DNA from 3 places in the Lactococcus sp. bn62 genome. Region 2 is predicted to be linked to each of the others. Evidence: predicted binding sites of a transcription regulator. Region 2 holds the regulator's gene; each other region holds the start of a gene.

Region 1 (8,110 bases), 840 kb from region 2:
GCATTGATAAAGACATATACAAACATGATAGCAACAATACCAAGAATAATCGCACGAGGCAAATGTTTAGCAGGGTTTTTCATTTCACCGGCAATATTACCAGCATAAATCCAACCGTCATAGGCAAACATAGTTGCTAAAAGACCTGAACCAATTGCAGACGCCAAGGATAAGTTTTCTCCTGCTGTAATAGGAAGCAATTGGAAATCAACACCACCAGGACGAAGTAACCCAACAACAACAATCAAGGCAATCGGAATTAACTTAATCACTGTTGTAACGGACTGAAGGCCTCCCGCAGCTTTAGAACTAATGAAGTTAATTAAGGTAACTGTAATTGCTGCAATTACACCGACTATTGCAGTGTTAGCTGCGCTCACATTCATCCCAAACAAATTTAAAAATTGTGTACCAAATACAACAGAGAGTGCTGCAATATTTGCAGGGAAATAGATAATAGACTGTGCCCAACCTAAGAGAAATGACCAACGTTTACCAAAACCACGTTGAATATAGCGAATCATCCCACCTGTTTCAGGGATAGCAGCAGCAAGTTCTGCAGCAGTTAATCCCCCACAAATTGAAATGATACCACCAAGTATCCAAACCAATATGTGCAATCCTGGTTGGCCTGTGAGTTCCGCAACTCGTCCAGCCTTGAAGAATACACCTGCACCAATAACCGTACCCATTACTGTTGTAAGGGCAGGGAAGAAACCAAGCGTTCGCTTCATTTCATTTTTTTGTTCCATAAGAGCTCCTCTTTCAAAGATAAATTTTTGATAAGATTAATAATAACAATGCTGACTCCTAACATCAGCATTAGAGAGTAATCTTGTAACCGATTACTCTCTTATTTTAACATAATTTTAGATTTTGTGATGGGATGAACTTAGTTTTTAGCCTTTTAATTTTTCTGTAAGTTTTTCAAGCATTTCTTTCGTCATTGCATCTAAATCATATTTAGGATTGAAGCCCCATTCTTCTTTGGCACAAGTTGCATCGATAGAGTTTGGCCAGCTGTCTGCAATACCTTGACGGACTGGATCTACATCATAATCCATTGTAAAGTCTGGCATGAATTTTTTGATTGACGCAGCAATTTCTTCAGGCTCAAAACTCATCGCAGTAATATTAAAAGCGTTACGGTTTACTAATTTGTCTGCAGGGGCATTCATCAAGTCAACAATAGCATCGATAGCATCAGGCATGTACATCATATCCATCTTTGTTCCTTCAGCGATAAAGCTTGAGTAATGACCATTTTTAATTGCCTCGTAATAAATATCTACAGCATAGTCTGTCGTTCCTCCACCAGGCAATGTTTTATAAGAAATCAAACCTGGGAAACGTACACCACGTGTATCAACACCAAATTTAGTGTAGTAGTAATCACAAAGCAATTCCATAGAAACTTTAGTCACACCGTACATTGTATTCGGACGTTGAATAGTTACTTGAGGTGTGTTGTCCATTGGAGTGCTTGGTCCAAAGGCAGCAATAGATGATGGTGAGAAGTATTGGAGGTTAAGTTCACGCGCTGTTTCTAAGGCATTAACCAAACCACCCATATTCAAATTCCAAGCAAATTGTGGCTTTGCTTCTGCAACAGCTGAAAGAAGTGAAGCCAAGTGGATAATTGTATCCACACCATTATCTTTAGCAATTGCCATCATTTTGTCACGGTCCATGACGTCCAAAATTTCAAAATGTCCGTCAGTCACAACTGGATTACCTTCAACTTCACGTACATCTGTTGCGATAACATTATCAACCCCAAGATCTTTACGAAGACGTTCTGTTAATTCTGATCCGATTTGTCCGAGTGCGCCTGTGATGAGTACTTTTTTCATTATATTTTCTCCAATATATTTGTTGTATGCTTACTTGTAATAGAAAGTTTTTATTGCCCCAAGAAATTAAATCAAGCCGATCTCTTTACCTACTTTGGCAAAAACAGCAACAGCTTCATCTAACATTTCTTTCGTATGCGCTGCTGTAGGCATCGCACGTACACGTCCTGTTCCAAGTGGTACAGTTGGGAATACGATAGGTTTAACATAGACGCCATTTTCAATCAATTTCTTAGAAAACTCTTGTGTTTTTGCTTCATCTCCAAGAATCACTGGTGTGATTGGTGTTTCAGATACACCTGTATCAAAGCCGGCTTTTTGTAATTCTTCTTTGAAGTATTTTGCGTTGTCCCAAAGTGTTTCGACATATTCTGGATGATCATGCATTAAGACAAAGGCTTCTTTTGCTGCTGCAGCTGCACCCGGTGTCAATGAAGTTGAGAAAAGGAAAGGACGTCCTTGTGATTTAAGCCAGTCAACCAAAAGTTTTGAGCCCGCTACATAGCCACCTACTACACCAATCGCTTTTGAAAGAGTACCGATTTGGAAGTCAATCTTATCTTGCAAGCCAAAATGTTTTACTGTACCGGCTCCGCCGCCCATAACACCAGAACCATGCGCATCATCAACATAAGTAATCAAATCATATTTTTCAGCGATTTCAACAATTTCTGGCAATTTAGCAACGTCCCCATCCATTGAGAACACACCGTCTGTGATGTACATTACTTTATTGTATTCACCAGACTCAGTCGCTTCTTTTGCTTTTGCTTCAAGGTCAGCCATATCTTGATGCTTAACACGGATAATTTTAGCACCTGAAAGACGACATCCGTCAATAATTGAGGCATGATTTAGTTCATCTGAAAGAATCGCATCACCTTTTTTCATTACGGCGCTAATCGCTCCCATATTACAATTGAAACCTGATTGAAACGCAATCGCGGCTTCTGTGCCTTTAAATTCAGCGATTGTTTTTTCCAATTCAATGTGTATATCTAAAGTGCCGTTGATAGTACGTACTGCACCAGCACCAGCTCCATATTTATCTGTTGCATCTTTTGTTGCTTGAATTAATTCAGGACGTGTCGCAAATCCCAAATAGTTATTTGAAGCAAGGTTAATCATCTTGTTGCCCGCAACTGTAATCTCAGGACCATTAGCGCTATCTAAAACGTCAATTGTGTTGAGCAAACCCTTTTGTTTAAGGGCTCCAAGCCCATTTTCGAGGAACTGTGTTAAAACTTTTGAAGTCATTCTATAACCTTCTTTCAATTTTTAGTTACACTTTTTGTAACCGTTTACAGTAAGTTTAACACTTTTTTTTTACTCATGCAAGAATTTTTTGCACTTTGATTAAATTTTAATTTAAATTACATGTCTTTGTGAATTTCGTGATATCAGAGTAAATTATCTCACGATTAAAAAAAGACTGAACTATACAAAAAAAGACTTTGAAATTCAAAGTCCTTTTGTTTTAAGAATTATTGATCATTGTCATTGGCAATGAGAAAATGATCCACAACATCTTCAATACGGGCCAAGTCAACATTCCCTCCTGAAACGATAGAAACAACTTTTTTGCCTTTCACATAATCATCAACTTTACCTGAAAGAATAGCTGCTGTTGCAAGAGCGCCAGCACCTTCCACCACAATTTTCGTACGTTGAATCAAATCTTTAATGGCTAATTCGATTTCTGCTTCCGTTACAAGAACCATATTATCAACGATTTGATTGACTACTTCAAAAGTCAATTCACCTGGATAAGCCACATGACAGCCATCTGCAATCGTTGGTGCTTCATCATGGTGCACTTTCTTACGTTCTCTAAAAGATGCAGTCATACCATGGCAATTTTCAGCTTGCACACCAATAACTTGGATATTAGGGTTAAAAGATTTCAAGGCAACCGCAACACCTGAAATCAAACCACCACCGCCTACTGGCACCAATACTGTGTCAACATCCCACAGATGATCTAAGATTTCTAGACCGATTGTTCCTTGTCCAGCCATTACTTCTGCATCATCATATGGAGGAATATACGTAATATTATTTTCCTTAGCGTAAGCTTCACAAAAGGCCTTTGAGTCATCAAACTGTTCACCTTCAAGCATTACTTCTGCACCATAGCCACGTGTGGCATCAACCTTAGCTTGAGGTGCACCTTTTGGCATAACAATGATACTCTTGATACCGAGAAGTTTGGAAGTTAAAGCCACACCTTGAGCATGATTCCCTGCTGAACACGCAATTACTCCACGATCTTTCTCTTCTTGAGATAATTGAGCAATCTTATTGAAAGCGCCACGGAACTTGAATGAGCCTGTTAATTGCATATTTTCAAGTTTCAAGTAAACTTCGCCACCTGTTTTAGCAGTCAAAAACATTGACTGAATCAAGGGTGTTTCACGTGCATATTGTTTAACAGTGTTTTGAGCTTTTTTAATATCTTTAATTGTAATTGGCAGATTTGCTAAATTTGGCATAATTCTTTTTCCTTAGATTTCTTTTTAGAGTTCCGTATAAGTGACATCAATTGAATCAGCAAGTGCTTTAGAAACAACTTTTCCTTTATAAACACTCAACCCAGATAAGAGTTCTTTTGATTTCAGCGCCTCATCTAAGCCTTTGACTGAAATATCCTTAAGGAAAGAGATATTGCCCTGAGCCAAAGCAATTGTCGCTGTACGAGGTGTTGCTCCTGGCATATTTGGCACAGCGTAATGAATTATGCCGTGTTTGATGAAGACTGGATCCGCATGGTTTGTTGCATGATCGATTGTTTCAACAGTTCCTCCTTGGTCAATAGCGATGTCCACGATAACAGAACCTGGTTTCATAGATTTAACCATATATTCTTTGACTAATTTTGGTGGTTTAGCGCCAGGGATTAAGATTGTTGAGATAAAGACATCTGCAAGTTTAATATTTTCTTCCAATGCTTCTGTTGTTGATTTAACGATTTCAACTGTTTTTCCTGCATAGCGTTCTTTAAGTTGGGCGATACGCGCATCACCAAGTTCAATGATAATAACCTTACATCCCAAAGCAACAGCCATATCGGCAGCATTTTCTGCAGCATTACCTCCACCGAAGATAACAACTGTACCAGCCTCGATACCTTCAATACCAGGAAGAAGAATTCCTTCCCCTTCATGTTGTTTTTCAAGATAATATTGCCCAATATTAACTGCACGACGTCCCGCAATAGCTGACATTGGTTTAAGCAACTCAAGCACACCATTGATTGAGATATTTTCACCGGAAATAGCTGTTACTCCGACTTCCATCATTTTTTCCACACAAGCTTTATTGGCTGCCAAGTGTAAGAATCCCCAAATAATTTGGCCTGGTTTGAAGTATTTATATTCAGATTCCATTGGTTCTTTGACTTTAACAATCAACTCTGCTTCCCAAGCAGTTTCTGTATCAACGATTTGTCCCCCAGCCGCTTCATAAAGGTCATTTGTAAAACCACAACCTGCACCAGCATTACTATCGACAAGTACTTCATTACCTGCTTCAACGAGAATTTTTACGTTTTCTGGAGTCATCCCTACACGCGCTTCACCTTGTTTTGGGTCTTTAATTACACCAATTTTCATTTTGTTTCTCCTTTGTGAATTCTTTATCAATTAAATGATAGCACTTTCATATCCATTTAGCAATTATAATTGTGAAATAAAACACTTTTTTAACGTTTTATTATTCTTCCTGTCTATATTCTGTCAATTATAAAAAAAGACACTCAAATCTTACAATTTGAATGTCCTTAAATTTATTTTAGTGGTCCACTTCGTCTGGATTGCGTGCCAGACCTGCTTTCCCATGAAGACTGTCAATAAAGGCGATATCTTCTTCGGTCAAATCAAAATCAAAAATATCCGCATTTTCTTTAATACGGCTTGCCGTCACAGACTTAGGTAAAGGAAGATAGCCTTTGTGTAAACTCCAACGTAAAACGACTTGGGCAACTGTTTTACCATATTTATCTGCAATATCCGTCAATTCAGTAACCGCAAAGATTTTACCTGTGCCAAGTGGGCTATAAGCTTCTGTCAAAATATCGTGTGCTTTATTGAAAGCTACAACCTCTTCTTGCTGATCCGAAGGATTAACCATAATTTGGTTGACAACAGGTTTAATTTCAGCAACTTCCAGTAAAGGTTCTAAGTGACGTGGATGGAAGTTAGACACCCCGATAGCTCGAACTTTTTTGTCCCATACGCCTTCTTCCATTGCTTTCCAAACCGCAGCATTGCGCTCGGCAAAGTTTGGTCGAAATGCTTTTGGATTTGGCCAGTGAATAAGATAAAGGTCCACGTAGTCTAAACCTAGTTTTTCCAAGCTTTCATCTAGTGCTGCTCGGGCATCTTCTGTTGTACCAACAGCCCAAAGCTTCGTTGTAATAAACAAGTCTTCGCGAGCAATTCCACTGTCTTTAATCGCGCGTCCCACCGACTCTTCATTGCCATAGACAGCTGCTGTATCAATATGACGATAGCCAACTTCTAAGGCCGTTTTTACAGCTTGATATGCTTCTTCACCATTTTTAGATTGCCATGTTCCAAAACCAACTTTTGGAATTGTCATACCATTTGCGAGAGTGTAAGTTTCTGTAAGTGACATAATTTCTCCTTTTCTTTACTTTCTAGCTTCATTCTATCACTTTACGAGGTCAGACAAAAAAATTTTGGTTCAAAAAATGGTAAAATAGAAGAATACTAAGAATACTGGAGGTAGAAAATATGGCTGAAGTAGAATCATTCCAGCTCGATCACACAAAAGTTTTAGCACCTTACGTGCGCCTAATTGGGACAGAGACTGGTCCTAAAGGTGACATCATCACCAACTTTGATGTCCGTTTTGTGCAACCTAATCACGGTGAAATCCCGACAAGTGGGCTACATACTATCGAACACTCAATGGCAAGTTTGATTCGTGACCGTATTGATGGCATGATTGACTTTTCTCCTTTTGGATGTCGTACTGGCTTCCATATGATTATGTGGGGCGAACCAACTGCTGAGGAGATTGCTAAAGTGATCACTTCATCTTTGGAAGAGCTCGCAGGAGACAGTTTCACTTGGGATAATGTCCCAGGGGTTGCCGAAAAAGAATGTGGAAATTATCGCGATCACTCATTATTTTCAGCAAAAGAATGGGCGAAGAAAATTTTAAGTGAAGGTATCTCCTCGGATGCTTTCGAACGTCGCCTTGTAAAATAGAGAGAAAGAGAACCATGGGAAAGTATCAATTAGATTATAAAGGGCAAGCCTCTGTCCAAAAATTCCACGAAAAAAATTCAAATAAAAAGACAGATAAATTGTCAAAAATCGAAGAATTAAAAAAACAACACCAAGCGAAAAAGAAAAAAGAGAAGAAAGCATGAAAAAGTTAAACATTGCTTATGTTGGTTTTGGGAAGTCCACCAATCGCTATCATATTCCTTATGTTAAAATCCGTGAGCACTTCGACATTGCGCGCGTTGTCAACCGTAGCCTAGGCAAACGTCCTGAGCAAGCTATTCTTGAGGCTGAAGGAACTATTTTTTCAACAGACATCAATGATATTATTCAAGATGATTCAATTGATTTAGTCATTGTCGTCACTCCAGGTGCTGCACACTATGAAACCAGTAAAAAGCTTTTACTGGGTGGAAAAAACGTTATCTGTGACAAACCGTTAGTAGAAACGTTAGAACAAGCCGAAGAATTAGTTGGTATCGCTCAAGAAAAGAAGCTCTTCTTTATGCCTTTCCAAAACCGTCGTTTTGACAGTGATTTTTTGACAATCAAAAAAGTTTTGGATACGGGTTACCTAGGAGATTTGCTTGACATTACTGTCACTATGGATCACTATCGTCCAGCAGATGCAACTGCTGGTAAAAACTTTGATGGCGCCTGGTATGGCCATGGTGTACACATGGTTGACCAAATGGTTTCACTCTTTGGACAGCCAAAAGATGTACAATACGATATTCGTTCAACACGCGATTCAAATGCTGTAGATGATTACTTCTCTGTAAACTTGCTTTACACCGATTTCCGAGCAACAGTTCAAGCCACTGAACTGGCTGCACTCAAACGTCCCAAATGGGTGCTTTATGGTTCTAGAGGAACTTTAATTAAAGAAAACGTTGACCAACAGGAAAATGATTTGAAGGTGGGAATCTTCCCGGGAAGTGACGGTTTTGGGGCCGATGCACCGCAAGATTTTGCTCAATTGACATACTACAATCAAAATGGCGA
Region 2 (8,110 bases):
AATGCAATAAAAAAACGAAGTTTTGCTAAACCTCGTTTTAATTCATTATTATTTTGTTATTATATTACTTTGATTGGAGGATCAATTAGTAAAAGAAGCGAATGAGTATACCACCCATGATGAGGACAATGGCACCACACAAACGGTTGGCCATTTGTGCAAAGGCAATCATTTCCATACGATCAGAGGCAGAGAGAACGGCAATATTACCTGTTCCACCCATAGAGTTATTAATCATACCAGCACCGATAGCTGTTTCGACAGGGTACATACCTAAGGCAAGTCCCAAGAACCAGCTTGTCAAGCCCATCGCGATAACACTTGTCAGACAGAGCACAATAAATTGCCATGTCAAAGCAGAGCCTAGTGTGGTCAAATCAATCAATGCCAAACCAATACCTGCCAATACCGCATGTGTAAGATTGGTCATGATGATTTGGTTAAACATCACAACCGATTCCTCCAACTCTTTTGGTACAGCATCAAAGGCTTTGAGAACAAAGACGATGATAATCATAAAGGCGTATTCATGGATATTTGGGAAGAATTTATTCAAAATCACACCCACCATGAGTAGGGTAAAGGCATACAGCATACCGACACCAATTTTAGTGGCATCAAATTCAATTTTAGGTTTTGCAAGTTCTTCTTTTGTTGCAGAAACTAAGGTGCCGTGACCATTGTATTTTGATTTCGCAAAGATTTTAGAAATGGAAAGCGCCCCAATGATGGCAATAATATTCCCAAAGGTTACTGCGGGAGCAAGTTGAGAGAAAATTGCGGTTTGGTTACCATTGGCTAAACCATCAGCATAGATTTGTGATAAAGGTGTAATTCCGGCTCCCATACCACCAGACATCATAGGCATTGAAACATACATGACAGAGTCTGCAAAACCATTGCCAAGCAAGACACCCATACCACCAACAGCGAAGAAACCAACGACCATTGTGACCAAAGCAACAGGGATAAATTTCGCCGAAGCTTTGACAAGCAAACTTCTGTTCATTCCCAAGATTGATCCACAAATCAAGGCTGCAATATAGAAATCAAGAAAACCAAATTGACCGCCCATAAATTTGCCTACTGCATCAATCACATTTGCAGGAATGATATGGAAAAAGGATAAGAGAGTTGCACCTAATAAAGTGAAAACTGATCCACCACCCAAATATGAATTCATAATGGGTAATTTTTCACCAATAAAGTAAAGCAAGTGCCCCAACAGTACTAATAGGAGAGTAATACCCACCATGTTAAGTGGTAATTTTCCTAAACCTATTGTCACTGCCAACACAATCATAAAAAAGGCATAGAGAGGAAGACTTATTCCTGAAATTTTTATTTCTTTTAATTTTTTCATTTTAATCCATTAACCTCTTAGTATTTTGGATACCATTTCATCTCGCGAACGGCTTTCACCATATCTTTTTCTTGAGCTTGTGCCAAACCTTGTTCTTGAGCTTTTTTAGCTACTGCTTCTGCAACTTTGATTGAAACATCAGCAACATATTCAAATGGAGGAAGAACCGGAGCACCAGCAGCGCCTGGATCAACAAGACCACTCAATGAGTGCGCAGCGGCACCAATCATTTCATCAGTAAGAAGTGATGCTTCTGAAGCCAACATACCAAGTCCCAAACCAGGATAGATCAAAGCGTTATTTGCTTGACCGATTTGGTAGTCGACACCTTTATAAGAGACAGTTCCTGAAGGAATACCTGTTGCAACAAAGGCTTTACCATCAGACCATGTAATCACTTGTTCAGCAGTTGCTTCCAATTTTTTAGTTGGATTTGAGATTGGGAAAATCACTGGGCGTTCAGTGTTGGCACACATTGCTTCAACAACTTCTTTTGTAAATGCACCTGCATCAGTTGAAGTACCTACCAAGATAGTAGCTTTAACTGTTTTGATAACATTGGCTAAGTCCGTCATATCACCAGCATTTGCAAAATCTGCACGTTTTTTAGCAAATGGTTTTTGTGCTGGAGTCAAATCTTCCATATCATCAAAGAGCAACCCTTGTTTATCCATCATAAAGAAATGGTTGTAGGCTTCTTCTTCTGAAAGTCCTTCACTTACCATCTCCGCATGAACACGATCAGCAATCCCTGCACCAGCAGAGCCACCACCGTAGCAGAGGTAAACTTGGTCTGTTAATTTTTCACCTGTGATATCAAGTGAACCGAAGATACCACCTAAAACAACAATACCAGTTCCTTGGATATCATCGTTGAAAGTTGGAATTGCTTTTTTGTATTTGTTCAAGATATTTGCAGCATTTGAACGTCCGAAGTCTTCCCAGTGCAAATAAAGTTTAGGGAACATTGCTTCAGCAGTTTCCACAAACTGGTCAACAAAGTCGTAATATTGGTCCCCATAAACACGGGCGTGACGATTTCCAAGATACATTGAATCTTCCAAGAGTTCTTTACGGTTAGTCCCTGCATCAATAACGATAGGAAGAACTGATGCTGGATCGATACCGGCTGCTGCAGTATAAACCATTAATTTACCAACAGAGATATCAACACCTTGTGTTCCCCAGTCGCCGATACCGAGAATTCCTTCAGCATCTGTCACAACAATCAGACGGATATTGCGATCGCCCGCTGCATTTTTCAATGTTTCTTGGATATTTTCTGGATGGTTAATATCAAGATATGCAGCATATTGTGGATCTACAAATAGACGGCTGTAGTTTTCGATTGTTTCAGCAATAACTGGATCATATACGATAGGATTAAACTCTACGATATGTTGGTTAAACAAATAGTAGAACAAAGTACGGTTTGTATTGAAGATTTCCATCAAGAAATGGCGTTTCTCTAAATCAGATGGTTTTTCCAAGTAATGTTGGTAAGTTTGTTCTGCTTGTTCTTCAAGTGTTTGAACATAAGGTGGCAAAAGACCAATTAAGCCAAGTTCCTTACGTTCTTCCATAGTAAATGCTGTTCCTTTATTTAAAAAAGGATTGTTTAAAATTTCATGTGCACGCATTCGTACGTCCTCCAAATTTATTATTCCTATAAGAAATTCTTACAAAATGTATTTTAATACTTATAAAAAATTATAGTCAAACCTTTGGGTTATAATAAATATTATTTATAACAAATCGATAAACTTGTGATAGAATATAAGGGTCAAAGGAGCGTTTAAACTAATGAATTTGCATGATTTCGAGTATTTTAATGCCTTAGGGGACTTGTTGTCTTTTACTGCTGTTTCTAATCATTTTGGGGTAAGTCAGCCGACAATTACCTACGCTGTAAAGAGATTGGAACAATATTATAACTGTAATTTAATATACAAAGATCCTTCTCACCGAACAGTTGTCCTAACAGATGAAGGGAAAATATTGAAAATTCATATCGAAAGTATTTTGGAAGAGTTGGCACTCACGCAAAGAGCCATCGAGCATTCTAAAAATCATCAAAATCATATTGGTTTCCCCCCTATTATTCGAGCAAAAATTCTGGCTCAACTCTTAAACGATAAGGAGGCGATTAGCTTTTTATCTAAGTTTGATTTAGTATCGGGTGGCTCGGAGGAACTTCTGGCCAAACTTATCTCCGGCTCAATTGATTTTAGCCTTATAGGCAGCATTGCTCCCCTGATGCACCCCAACCTTTTTGTGAAATTACTTTACCAACGCGAATTTTATATCTTTGTCTCTAAAGATAACCCACTTGCCTCACGTCAAGAAATTTCATTTAAAGAAGCCTTGGATTATCCTTTTATCCTGCTTGATGAAAGTTTTGTGCATATGGAAGCTTTCCAAAATTTGAATGAAAAATACAAGAAAAAAGCAAAAGTTCTCTTTAATTTTTCGGATATCCATACTATTGGCCAACTGGTCAACTCAAATGTTGGCATAACCTTGATGACCGATTTTCTTCCCTTTGCCGATATGGATAGTCTTATAAAGATACCACTAATACCTGAAGATAAGCAAATTTTTCATGTTCAATATGCTTATTTAAGAAGTACACTTCTCAATGCGGACTTGAAAGAATTGATTCGCTTACTGGATGAGCTAAATGAAAAAATAAATTGAAGAGAAAAGAGATTTTTTCTCTTTTTTCTTTGTTAAATTTTCTCCGTTTTTTTCACAAACTTTCGCCAACCGCATAATTCCGGAAAGAATTGTTTGACAAGCCCCACTCAAAAAAGGTAAAATATTCACAAAGACTATGTAAAGGAGATAACATGGCTGGCTCCCAAGTTAATAAACAACTACCCAAGGCAACGGCAAAACGTTTGCCTCAATATTATCGCTTGTTCAAACTTTTAGTTGATGAACAAGTAACACGCACAAACTCACAACTTATTTCGGAAAAAATTGGTGTGGATGCAGCGACGATTCGTCGCGATTTTTCACTCTTTGGTGAGCTGGGACGTCGAGGCTATGGTTATGAAACACGCGCTTTACGTGATTTCTTTGGAGAATTACTCGGACAAGATCAAGAAACGCATATCGCACTCGTAGGAGTCGGTAACCTTGGACGCGCCCTTATTAATTATGAATTCCAAAACCGCAATAAAATGCGCGTTACCCAAGCTTATGATGTTCCAGAAAATCCACTCGTTGGTACAACAACTTCTACAGGTGTGCCTATCTACGACATCGCTGACTTCTCTAAAAATATTAAAGATTCAAAAATCAAAACAGCAATTATTTCTGTCAATAAAGAGAACGCTCAAGAAGTCGCAGATATCCTAGTTAAATCAGGTATCAAAGGTATTCTTAACTTTTCACCCTTGCGCTTGCAAGTTCCTGAAGATGTTGTCGTTCAGTCAATTGACTTAACGAAAGAACTTCAAACCCTCTTATTCTTTATGTCAAATAAAGACATCAAATAAGTTGAGAGCTTAAAAATAAAAAAGTACATAGGAAGGTTGACTTCCTATGTACTTTTTATTCGCCCAATAAACCTTCTTCTCTAAAGCTCAAATAAGAAGCCTGGCCTGTAATGATATGATCTAAAAGTTGTATACCTAAAGCATCGCATGCTTGCTTAATCTTCTGTGTGAACAGCTTGTCTTGTTGACTTGGTTGGGTAATCCCGGAGGGATGATTATGTGCAATGATGATCCCTACAGCTAAATTTCTTACCGCATGATGTAAAATTTCCCGGGGATTGGCAATGGAATGGTTCACAGCACCAATAAAAATCGTTTTTTTCTGAATAATGCGATGCTGTGCGTCTAGGTAGATTGCGACTAAATTTTCCTGTTCAAAATCAGACATCTCATCTGCTAAACTCAACCCAAATTGGCGAGATCCTATTACTTGTCCGTATCTTTTTCTTTGGGTCGTATGGATTCGTTTACCCAGTTCAATCATCGCCCGAATTTCCAAGGCTTTGATAGGCCCAATACCGGAGATTGCTTTCAACTCTGTTAGAGAAGCCCGACGAAACTCTTCTAAACTGCTAAAGGTTGTCAAAACCCGTGCAGCAAGTTCCATAACATTTTCTTTTTTACTGCCTGTTCGGAGTAAAATGGCTAAAAGTTCTTGTTCACTCAGCTTTTCTGGTCCAAAAATGTTCAATCTTTCTCGGGGTCTCATCGGATATTGTTCTTCTTTAATGTGATACACGACTTTCTCCTTAATCATTTATACGAAAAAAGAGTGTAGGTATCACTTTTTTAGAAAATAAAAAAGTGGATTTTTATAACCCACTTTTTTATTTCGTTTTTATTCCACTGTTACAGCTTTGGCGAGGTTACGTGGTTTATCAACATCCAACCCTCGTTGGACAGTTGCGTAGTATGCAATAAGCTGTGTGGGTACCACCATTGATATCGCTGAAAGATAAGGATGAACGTTATTGATAACGATATCATCATCTTCACGCGCTACAGCTTCTTCGACAATCGTAATTGCTGAAGCCCCACGTGCCACTGTTTCCATAACGTTTCCACGGGTGTGTGCCGCAACTTCTTCATTATTTGAAATAAGGGCAATAACAGGTGTACCATTTTCAATCAAGGAAATTGTTCCGTGTTTGAGTTCACCAGCAGCAAAGCCTTCACATTGGATATATGAAATTTCTTTTAATTTTAGACTGGCTTCCATAGAGACAAAATAATCTTGTTTGCGTCCGATGTAGAAGGCATTTCGTGCTTCTGGTAAAAGCTTGGCTACAACATCGGAAATCAATTCCTTCTCTGACAATGTAGATTCGATAGATTGTGCCACGAGTGAAATTTCCTTAACCAAGTCAAAAGCAAGTGACTTAGGATTTTGGTCTGCATCACCTACAGCTTTTGCTAGGAAGGCGAGCGTTGCAATTTGTCCAGTGTAAGCTTTTGTAGAGGCCACCGAAATTTCAGGCCCCGCACCAATCAGCATTGTGTGTGTTGCTTCACGTGACAATGTAGAGCCAGGAACATTTGTGACCGTTAAACTTGGATGACCAAGCGCATTTACTTTTACCAATACCTGACGGCTATCTGCTGTTTCACCGGACTGTGAAAGGAAGATAAACAAAGGATTTTTGCTTAATAGTGGCATACCATAGCCCCACTCAGAAGCCACGCCAAGCTCAACTGGTGTATTCGTCAGCTCTTCAAGAATTTGTTTTGAAGCATAACCTGCATGAAGCGATGTTCCTGCCGCAATAATATAAATACGATCTGCTGCTTGAACAGCTTTAACGATATCCGTATCAACAGTTAATTGCCCGTCTTGATCGGTATAAGTTGAGACCAATTTACGCATTACCGTTGGTTGTTCATCAATTTCTTTGAGCATGTAGTAAGGATATGTTCCTTTACCAATGTCAGAAAGGTCAAGTTCTGCTGTGTAGCTTTGGCGCTCAACCTTATATCCTTCATAATCCATGACTTCTGCCTTATCTTTAGTTAAGATAACCAGTTCTTTATCATGAATTTCCATAAATTCAGATGTTTCACGAATCATCGCCATCGCATCAGAACATACCATGTTGTAGCCATCCCCCAAGCCAATAAGTAAAGGCGATTTGTTTTTCGCAACATAGATCACGTCAGCATCTTCAGCATCCATAAGAGCAAAAGCATAAGAACCTTCAATAATAGAGAGTGCCTTTTTGAAGGCTTCAAGTACAGAGAGTCCTTCTTCTTCTGCAAACTTAGCGATGAGATGAACAGCCACCTCTGTATCTGTTTGACCTTTAAATGTATCCTTAGCAAGATATTCTTCTCTGATTTCTGAGAAGTTTTCAATTACACCGTTGTGTACTAAAACGAAACGTCCTGAAGTAGAAGTATGAGGATGCGCGTTATCTTCGGTTGGTTTACCATGGGTCGCCCAACGTGTATGACCAATCCCTGTTGATCCTGTAACGTTATCACCTGTTTTTGCCTCTAAATCTGCAATGCGTCCTACAGATTTCACAAGATTCACTTGACCTGCGCCATCAGCAACTAAAATTCCTGCTGAATCATAACCACGGTATTCAAGTTTTTCAAGACCTTGCATTAGAATGTCTGTTGCATTACGATTTCCGACAACTCCTACGATACCACACATATTAATTTCTCCATAAGCTAATTGGTATAGTTAGCTTTTTCTTTATTTTTCGTCAATAAGAATATGATAATACAATGTTTTGTATTTGTCAAGAATAATAATTCTTTAATTGGTATAGTTTGTTAAGGAGTAAAAAAAAATAAATCTTCCGATTTACTTTAATTGTAATTTTAATAATGCTTTATCTATTTCTGTAAGTACCTTTTCGAGGTCTTCTGTATTATTTACGAAGTCAAGTGCATCTCCATTAATCCGAATTTTAGGGGATACATCATAGTTTTCATACCAAGCGGGGTATTCTTCATGGACTTGATGGTAATATGCTTTTAATTCAGGTTGATCATCAATCTGTTCAAAACTACGCCCACGTTGTGCAATTCGGGAAAGCATTGTTTCAAAACTCACATCAATATAGACCAGTAAGTCAGGACGCTTTTTAGGCATTCCTTCCATTTCTTCGAGCATATTACTGAGCAAGTTCTGATAGATTTCTAATTCTGTTTTAGTGACATTGCCATTTTTATAGTTTAGAGTTAAGAAAAGTTCGTCTTCAAAAATTGAGCGATCAAGGACATTATTCTCTTGAGT
Region 3 (8,110 bases), 690 kb from region 2:
GTACAGGGAGCTTGGGAAGCCATACTTTTACAGGCAATGCACTTAGTTTTTCAGATTTTGGCTTAGAATATTTACATAATCAAGGACGTCCAGAGCTAGAAGGCATCATTGCAGGGGATGAGGTCTTGCTTCCAGATGCTGGAGTTAATCAGGCGACTTGGCCAGATGATGCCATAAATGTTGGACTTTATGACAACGTTGAAGGACAAGGTTGGACTATTCTGGAAGGTGAGCAAGCAGCAAACTATAAACTACTTGCAGAACCGCTCTTGAGCTTTGAAATTACACCAGCCCAACTTCAAAATTGGGAGGATTTGGAACAATGGGCGATTCTTGAAAGCAAAGGAGGCGTAAGTAAGGAATATGACGGTCAAGTCGAAATTGATTTGAACAAACACGTGATTGCACCCAGCTATCGAGATAATGATGGTATACTTCAAGAACTGGATATTAGCCTTTGGGGATTATCCTTCGCTCAGGCAGATGTAGGTTCCGAGTTGCTTATTGGTAATACAGAAGTCGCTCTTGCAAGTCTGGAAGCTCTTCTGACGGAGGACAACTTGGTCTTAGCAGAAAACTTTAATCTTAGCTCCATCTTTGAAGCAGTAATTGAGCCACGTCTAGTGGCTTGGAGTCAGGGACAGGTTGCAGATAAAGTTTATGACCGTAACAGGTCAGCTCAGTTTAAGGATTCAGAGCATCCCAAGCTTATCTATGCTGGTTCATCAGCAGGGGAGCAAGTTGCTCTAGTGGAGGTTGACAAGCCTTATGTGACTTGGAATGAAGGCCTCATTGAATTTGAATCGGCAGAGATAGGGGCAAACAAGATAGTATCGATTATGCCCGACCAATGGTGGACAATCTTGGATAGTAGTCCTCAAGGCACTTGGAGCTTGAACTACCGTTTGGTGGATGAAGATGGGGAAGAACTGGATTTACAGGCAGTGGAACCAATTATTCAGCCAACTTTAAGTCGTGCAGCCATTACGCCGATTGTACTTGGCACTGGAGAAGATGAACCCATAATTATCCCTTTACCAGATGAGGAAAATCATGGGGAGGATGTAGAGGTGGAAACACCGATAAGGAACCTTCAAACTTGGACAAGTATGCAAACAATTGATCTGAGCCGTGAGTATGATGGAACTGAAATTATCCTTAGTTCATTTTATCTTGACCACTTATCAAGTAGTTTGCTCTATCTTTGGTCTGAAACAGAAAGCCAAGCCCTTATGCTTGAAGTCGATGATGTTCATTTTGCTCATCGTCATACGGAAGTGGCTCAAACTAACACTATTCTTGTGGAAAATCTAAGGTTAGCGAATAACCAAGACTTTATTCTGACGGATAAGGCGCTGGAATATCTGACACAACATCTTTTTAGTGGAGAAATTACGCCACGACAGATTCATTGGAATCAACTTCAAGTAGAGGATAAGTATTATGACCGAACTCGTACAGCAGTCATAGTCAATGATGAAATCGAACTCATAGGACGAAATGATGGACGAGCTGGTATCTTGACGATTGACCAAGAAGAAGTCATTGTAAATAAAGGGGGCGCAAGCTTTGTCGACTTTAATGTCCACCGTGATACACAAGGGCAGGTTATTGCCCAAGCAGTTCAAGCCATTGGCGACTGGTCTATTCAGGGAGATATGGCTGGGAACTATGAGATTGTTGCTGCCACAGGACCACAAGCATTTGCATTACCAAGATTTAGCGCATTAGAACCAGAATTTGAGCCAGCCGTAATACGTCCACGTCCGATTCAATTTAATGGACAGATTGAGATGCGAAAGGTCTTTGACCGTACAGCAGATTTTAACGGTAATTTAGCAGAACACCACATTTATGTTTCTTTAGACAATGGACCACATAACTTTACTGCCGTGATTGAAGGTGTTGATCCTGATGATCCGAATTTGGCAATCATGCATATTGGAGCTGAAGATGGCACACCAAATGAAGTTTTACATGATGATGTGGCAAAATCTCTGTCCAACTTCATTGGTCAGCAAACGGTTAATGGACTGCCCGATGCAAATGCCAATATTCAATCGCAATATACCGCTGGTCTCCTCGAACATAATATTGAATTTGGCTTAAGAGGTGCAGAAAGTGGCAACTATCAACTCGTTGGAGAGCTGCCAAATATTGTGACAAGGATTAGTCAGGCGCCTGGTCCGGATTTAAGTTTAGCAGTAGAAAGTAGAGGAGAGACTGCGATACGTGTTCAACCTGCAAATATTCTGCAAGATAATACACCAGCACCACCAGAAATGAGCGTGTTACGTGAAGCAGATAATGACTTCACGATTGTTTATACAATTAGCGATTCGCCCGATATGAGTAGAATTGAAAGTTACAGCGAAAATCCAGAAATCTGGCAAGAAGGACGTGACTTTGAAGGTTTGGAAGCAGATACAACTTACTATATCTTTGCTCAATCTATTGAGACACGGAATCACTACCAAGGCCCTATCACAGAAGCTTTAAGTGTTAGAACGTCAGTACCTACTCTATCTCGGGAAAGAATTCCTGCACTTGGTGATTCCGCAATAGCTATAGGAACTTTAGGTTTAACTTTAAGTGCTAGTGCCATATATCTGGCTAAAAAACGATGTAAGCGAAGCACAGACGGTGGAAAAAGAAGAAAGTAGATTTACTATATAAAAGCATCATTGTTCTTTTTGGTAAGTGTATTTTAAGGTTTTCAGTTAATTAAAAGGAAACCCAAAGAAAAAATAAAGATTATTTTCTAAAAAATCAAAAAACTTACTCAAAAGGACTTGACAAAAGATAAAGAAAATCCTAAAATGGTCATTAGAGACAAGTCTTTAACCAATTCTTTCCAAGAGAGCGAGTGTGTGGTGCGAACTCGTATTGTGATTGCTAAAGATACCACTCTGATAATTCTTTCTGAGAACAGAAAGCGTGGCTGACACGTTACGTCAAAGATGAGATATTTTTGAAGCTTTTTATGCTGAAAAAATTAAGAAGGTGGTAACACGCAGATCGCGTCCTTTAGAGGGAGTTGATCTGCGTTTTTTTATTTCCTCAGTGCTCATCCCCAAAACTAAAATATGTTAACAAAAAAATTGGAGGCTTATATGATTAAAATCACTTTCCCAGATGGTGCTGTCAAAGAATTTGAGGCAGGCATCTCAACACTTGAAATTGCGAAATCAATCTCACCTGGTTTGGCTAAAAAAGCCTTGGCTGGTAAAGTCAACGGCAAACTTATTGACGTGACCCGTCCAATCAAAGAAGATGCAACTTTTGAAATTGTAACACCGGATCATGAAGATGCTTTTGGTTTACTTCGTCACTCTGCAGCTCACTTATTTGCTCAAGCAGCACGTCGTCATTTTCCAAATATTCACCTTGGTGTAGGTCCAGCTATTGAAAATGGTTTCTACTACGATACTGATAATGAAGAAGGACAAATTTCAAACGATGATTTGGAAAAAATCGAAGCAGAAATGCGTCGTATCTCAAAAGAAAATTTCCCTTCAATTCGTAAAGAAGTAAGCAAAGAAGAAGCGAAAGAAATCTTTGCTGGTGATCCTTATAAGCTTGAGCTTATCGAAGAACACAATGAAGATGAAGGCGGCTTGACAATCTATAGTCAAGGCGAATACACAGATCTTTGCCGTGGCCCACATGTGCCATCAACTGGCTTTATTAAATTCTTCAAATTGCTTAATGTGGCAGGAGCTTACTGGCGTGGAAATAGTGATAATGCAATGATGCAACGTGTTTACGGTACTGCTTGGTTTAATAAAGAAGACCTCGAAGAAAACTTGAGAATGCGTGAAGAAGCGAAAGAACGTGATCACCGTAAGCTCGGTCGAGAGTTAGATCTCTTCTTCAATGAAGCTTCTTTGGGAGCAGGTACAGCTTACTGGCTTCCAGATGGAGCAACTATTCGCCGTACAATCCAACGTTTCGTAGAAGACCGTGAAATCGCTGCAGGCTACTTGCACGTTAACACACCAAACTTGATGAACTTGGATATTTATAAACAATCAGGTCACTGGCAACATTATCATGAAGACATGTTCCCACCAATGGATATGGGTGATGGCGAGCAAATGGAGCTTCGTCCAATGAACTGCCCATCGCACATTGCTATCTATAAACACCACGTACACAGCTACCGCGAATTACCTATCCGTATCGCTGAGTTCGGTACAATGCACCGTTATGAAAAATCAGGCGCACTTTCAGGTCTTCAACGTGTACGTGTGATGCAACTAAATGATGGTCACACATTTGTGACACCTGATCAAATCCAAGAAGAATTTGGAAAAATTCTTGAATTGATTATGGAAATGTACCGTGATTTTGGTATCGACGATTACAGCTTCCGTTTGTCATATCGTGACCCGGAAGACACAGAAAAATATTTCCCAGACGATGCAATGTGGGAAAAATCACAACGTATGCTTAAAGCAACCATGGATGATATGAATCTTGACTACGTTGAAGCTGAAGGCGAAGCAGCCTTCTATGGACCAAAATTGGACATCCAAGTTAAGACAGCTTTAGGTAATGAAGAAACACTTTCAACTATCCAGCTGGACTTCCTTAACCCTGAAAACTTTGACATCACATATGTTGGTGCAGATGGTGAAAAACACCGTCCAGTTATGATTCACCGCGGTGTAATTTCAACTTTGGAACGCTTTACAGCTTACTTGATTGAACTTTATAAAGGTGCGTTCCCAACTTGGTTGGCACCTACTCAAGCAATCATCATTCCTGTAAACAACGAAATTCATGCCGATTACGCATGGGAAATCAAAAAACGTCTCCAAGAAAAAGGATTGCGTATCGTTGTTGATGAATCAAATGAAAAAATGGGTTATAAAATCCGTCAAGCCCAAACACGTAAAGTTCCTTATCAAATCGTTGTGGGTGATCAAGAAATGGCAGATGGCACTGTAAACATTCGCCGTTATGGTTCAACAGATACTGAAGTTATTAGCTTGGATCAATTTATCGAAAATATTCAAGAAGACGTAGCTAACTACAGCCGTACTAAATAATAAAAAGAGAGGGAACTCTCTTTTTATTTGTCATTACCATATGTTTTATTTTCTAAAAAAACCAGAATACAAGCGCATTCACGACTTATAACTAGAAAAATAGTTCACAAAATGCTATACTAAGACAGTAATAGAAAATATTCGGAGGAATTTGAAATGGCAATCGTTTCAGCAGAAAAATTCGTACAAGCCGCTCGTGACAATGGTTACGCTATCGGTGGTTTCAACACAAACAACCTTGAATGGACTCAAGCTATCTTGCGCGCAGCAGAAGCTAAAAAGACTCCAGTACTTATCCAAACTTCAATGGGTGCTGCTAAATACATGGGTGGTTACAAAATGTGTAAACTCCTCATTGAAACTCTTGTAGAATCAATGGGAATCACTGTACCAGTAGCTATTCACCTTGACCACGGTCACTTTGATGACGCTTTGGAATGTATCGAAGTTGGTTACTCTTCATTGATGTTTGACGGTTCACACCTTCCAATCGAAGAAAACCTTAAACTTGCTGAAGAAGTTATCACAAAAGCTCACGCTAAAGGTATCTCAGTTGAGTGTGAAGTTGGTTCTATCGGTGGTGAAGAAGACGGTATCGTCGGTGAAGGCGAACTTGCTCCTATCGAAGATGCAGTAGCAATGGCTAAACTTGGTGTTGACTTCCTTGCGGCTGGTATCGGTAACATCCACGGTCCTTACCCAGAAAACTGGAAAGGTCTCCACATCGATCACTTGACTAAATTGAACGAAGCACTCGTTGAAGCTATGGGCAAAAATGTTCCTATCGTATTGCACGGTGGTTCAGGTATCCCTGACGATCAAATCCGCGAAGCAATCGCTAACGGTGTAGCTAAAATCAACGTAAACACAGAATGCCAACTTGCATTTGCAAAAGCAACTCGTGAATTCGTCGTTGAATTTAACGCTAACGAAGCTGAATACATGAAGAAAAAACTCTTCGACCCACGTAAATTCTTGAAACCTGGTTTCGACGCAATCACTGCATCAGTTGAAGAACGTATCGACGTTTTCGGTTCAGCAAACAAGGCGTAAGCCTTGTTCTGCGAAGCAATCTCTGATTGTGAGCAAACAAATATAGTTTTTGATTTGCGAAGCAATCTTTGATTGTGAGCAAACCAAGATTAATCAGTTTTTTGAAATATGATTAAAAGAACGCTTGTCGCTTTTGGCAAGCTTTTTTTGTGTGAACTTAGGAGTAGGAAGTAAGTGAAGTCAGATTGAGTCAAAAATTTGAAAGAAAATGTTAAACTTAAAGAAGAGCAAAGAACATACGATTTGCAGGATAAATCTGATACTTAGATCGATGAAGCTCAGACAATAAATAGTGAAGAAATGAGGGGGAGAGATGATAGGAATAAAAAAACGTAAGAATATAGAAGTTTCAAAAGAAATGAACGGACAAATACCTCAAACGGTAAAAAAATCTATAAGTAGTGATAAAGCTTCTAAGGTTCATAGAACAATTCACGGAGCCTCAATCACTGCTGCGGGCGTAGGCGCTCTACCGATACCTATTGCGGATGCTTTAATTTTAGTACCTATTCAGTTAAAGATGCTGAAAAATATTTATAATATTTATGACGTGAAGTTTAGTGATAAATTTGTCGTAAACTTTATAAGGGTGACATTGATTCCGTACATCGGAAGATCATTGGCTACTTTGATTCCAGGTGTAGGTAGTGTGGTCAATGCTTCGATAGCTGCGGTAATCACTGAAGCGATTGGCTGGAGTGCAGCTGCTTCATTAGAAAAAGGGATCGATATCACGAAAGATACTGAAAAATTCGAAGGAATACTGACAGATACACTTAAAACTTTAATTCAACAAAAAAAATAAAAACTGCTAGGTATTAGCAGTTTTTTTTATTTTAAAATTTATCCTTGACAAGATTTTGATAATACAGTATACTAATATAAAAGCGGTTTCATAAAAAACGGATAGTGATTATTAAGTTAAGCTAGACCTTATCGTACTCTATTTTTGTCATAGGGGCGATAGGGTCTATTTTTGTGAAATGAGGGGTGAATTGTGGAAATCAGAAAAATCCTAAACAATAATGTGGTCATAGCAATTAATAGCAGAAATGAAGAAATCATCCTTATGGGGCTTGGTATTGGTTTCAAGAAAAGAATAGGTCAAGCAGTTGGGGTTGATAAAATCGAAAAGATTTTTGGTTTAAAAGCCAGTTCAGATATACAGAGTTTTTCGGAGATTTTAAACGAAATTCCGAGTGCTATCATTGAGCTTTCGATGGTGACTTTATCCGAGGTTAAAGTTAAGTTTGATAAGGAAGTTTCAGATACAACACTTGTTGCTTTTGCGGACCATCTTCATGCAGCGCTTCTGCGTACTGAAGAAAACATCTCGGTGAAGAATTTTCTGCTCTGGGATATTAAACGTTTCTTTCCAGAAGAGTTCAAAATCTGTTTGAAAGCATTGGAAAAGGTCAAAGAACAATTTGGTGTAGAACTGCCAGAAGATGAAGCAGGTTTTCTGACGATGCATATCGTTAACGGTACACTTGGTACTGGTCATGAGTACGCGATGCAGCTGACCAAGCTTATGGAAGAAATTTTAACGACATTAAAGTATACTTTGAAAATCACCTTTGATGAACAAGATATTTACTTCCAACGCTTCATTACACATTTAAAATTCTTTACTGAGCAGATTTTAGCAGGTAGTGCTAGAGTAGAAGAAACCGACAAGGAACTTTTTGCTCTTATTGTGCGCAAATATCCCAATGCTTATCTTGGCACACGTAAAGTGAGCGAATTTTTAAATCAAACAAGGGATTATGAAGTCTCTGAAAGCGAACAGATTTACATGACTGTGCATTTGGCACGTATCTTGGAGAAAATCCAATAAAACTAAACTTTGGTAACAAATGGATCGTGACATTAAGTTGGCGAGACCTCTAAAAATATATTATATTATGGAGGTTTGTGATGGGCAAATATGAAGCTCTTGCAAAAGACATTGTAGCAAATGTGGGAGGGAAAGAAAACATCCTCTCATTGACAAATTGTATTAC

The links. The regulator Rex, encoded in region 2, represses fermentation and respiration genes when NADH is low (regulators of the CRP and FNR family bind a similar motif). The targets are predictions, from matches to a motif close to TTGTGAANTANTTCACAA.
Region 1: P3G65_RS10120 (alanine dehydrogenase) is a predicted target of Rex. The motif match lies at 5,477-5,494, and genes of this name have one in related genera.
Region 3: P3G65_RS09375 (class II fructose-bisphosphate aldolase) is a predicted target of Rex. The motif match lies at 5,147-5,164, and genes of this name have one in related genera.

The regions. Positions count from the first base shown of each region.
Region 1 covers NZ_CP120417.1:1,942,131-1,950,240, forward strand. The annotation lists gene P3G65_RS10100 (APC family permease) at 1-752, opposite strand, end outside; gene P3G65_RS10105 (L-threonine 3-dehydrogenase) at 900-1,853, opposite strand; gene P3G65_RS10110 (glycine C-acetyltransferase) at 1,920-3,110, opposite strand; gene tdcB (bifunctional threonine ammonia-lyase/L-serine ammonia-lyase TdcB) at 3,338-4,345, opposite strand; gene P3G65_RS10120 (alanine dehydrogenase) at 4,370-5,464, opposite strand; gene P3G65_RS10125 (aldo/keto reductase) at 5,643-6,488, opposite strand; gene P3G65_RS10130 (S-ribosylhomocysteine lyase) at 6,608-7,087, shown strand; gene P3G65_RS10135 (hypothetical protein) at 7,102-7,251, shown strand; gene P3G65_RS10140 (Gfo/Idh/MocA family oxidoreductase) at 7,248-8,110, shown strand, end outside.
Region 2 covers NZ_CP120417.1:1,101,144-1,109,253, reverse strand. The annotation lists gene P3G65_RS05825 (2-hydroxycarboxylate transporter family protein) at 86-1,363, opposite strand; gene P3G65_RS05820 (malolactic enzyme) at 1,381-3,003, opposite strand; gene P3G65_RS05815 (LysR family transcriptional regulator) at 3,167-4,060, shown strand; gene P3G65_RS05810 (redox-sensing transcriptional repressor Rex) at 4,213-4,866, shown strand; gene radC (DNA repair protein RadC) at 4,922-5,605, opposite strand; gene glmS (glutamine--fructose-6-phosphate transaminase (isomerizing)) at 5,705-7,522, opposite strand; gene P3G65_RS05795 (deoxynucleoside kinase) at 7,676-8,110, opposite strand, start outside.
Region 3 covers NZ_CP120417.1:1,793,208-1,801,317, reverse strand. The annotation lists gene P3G65_RS09385 (hypothetical protein) at 1-2,663, shown strand, start outside; gene thrS (threonine--tRNA ligase) at 3,114-5,054, shown strand; gene P3G65_RS09375 (class II fructose-bisphosphate aldolase) at 5,211-6,107, shown strand; gene P3G65_RS09370 (YcjF family protein) at 6,421-6,912, shown strand; gene P3G65_RS09365 (PRD domain-containing protein) at 7,105-7,944, shown strand; gene P3G65_RS09360 (beta-glucoside-specific PTS transporter subunit IIABC) at 8,025-8,110, shown strand, end outside.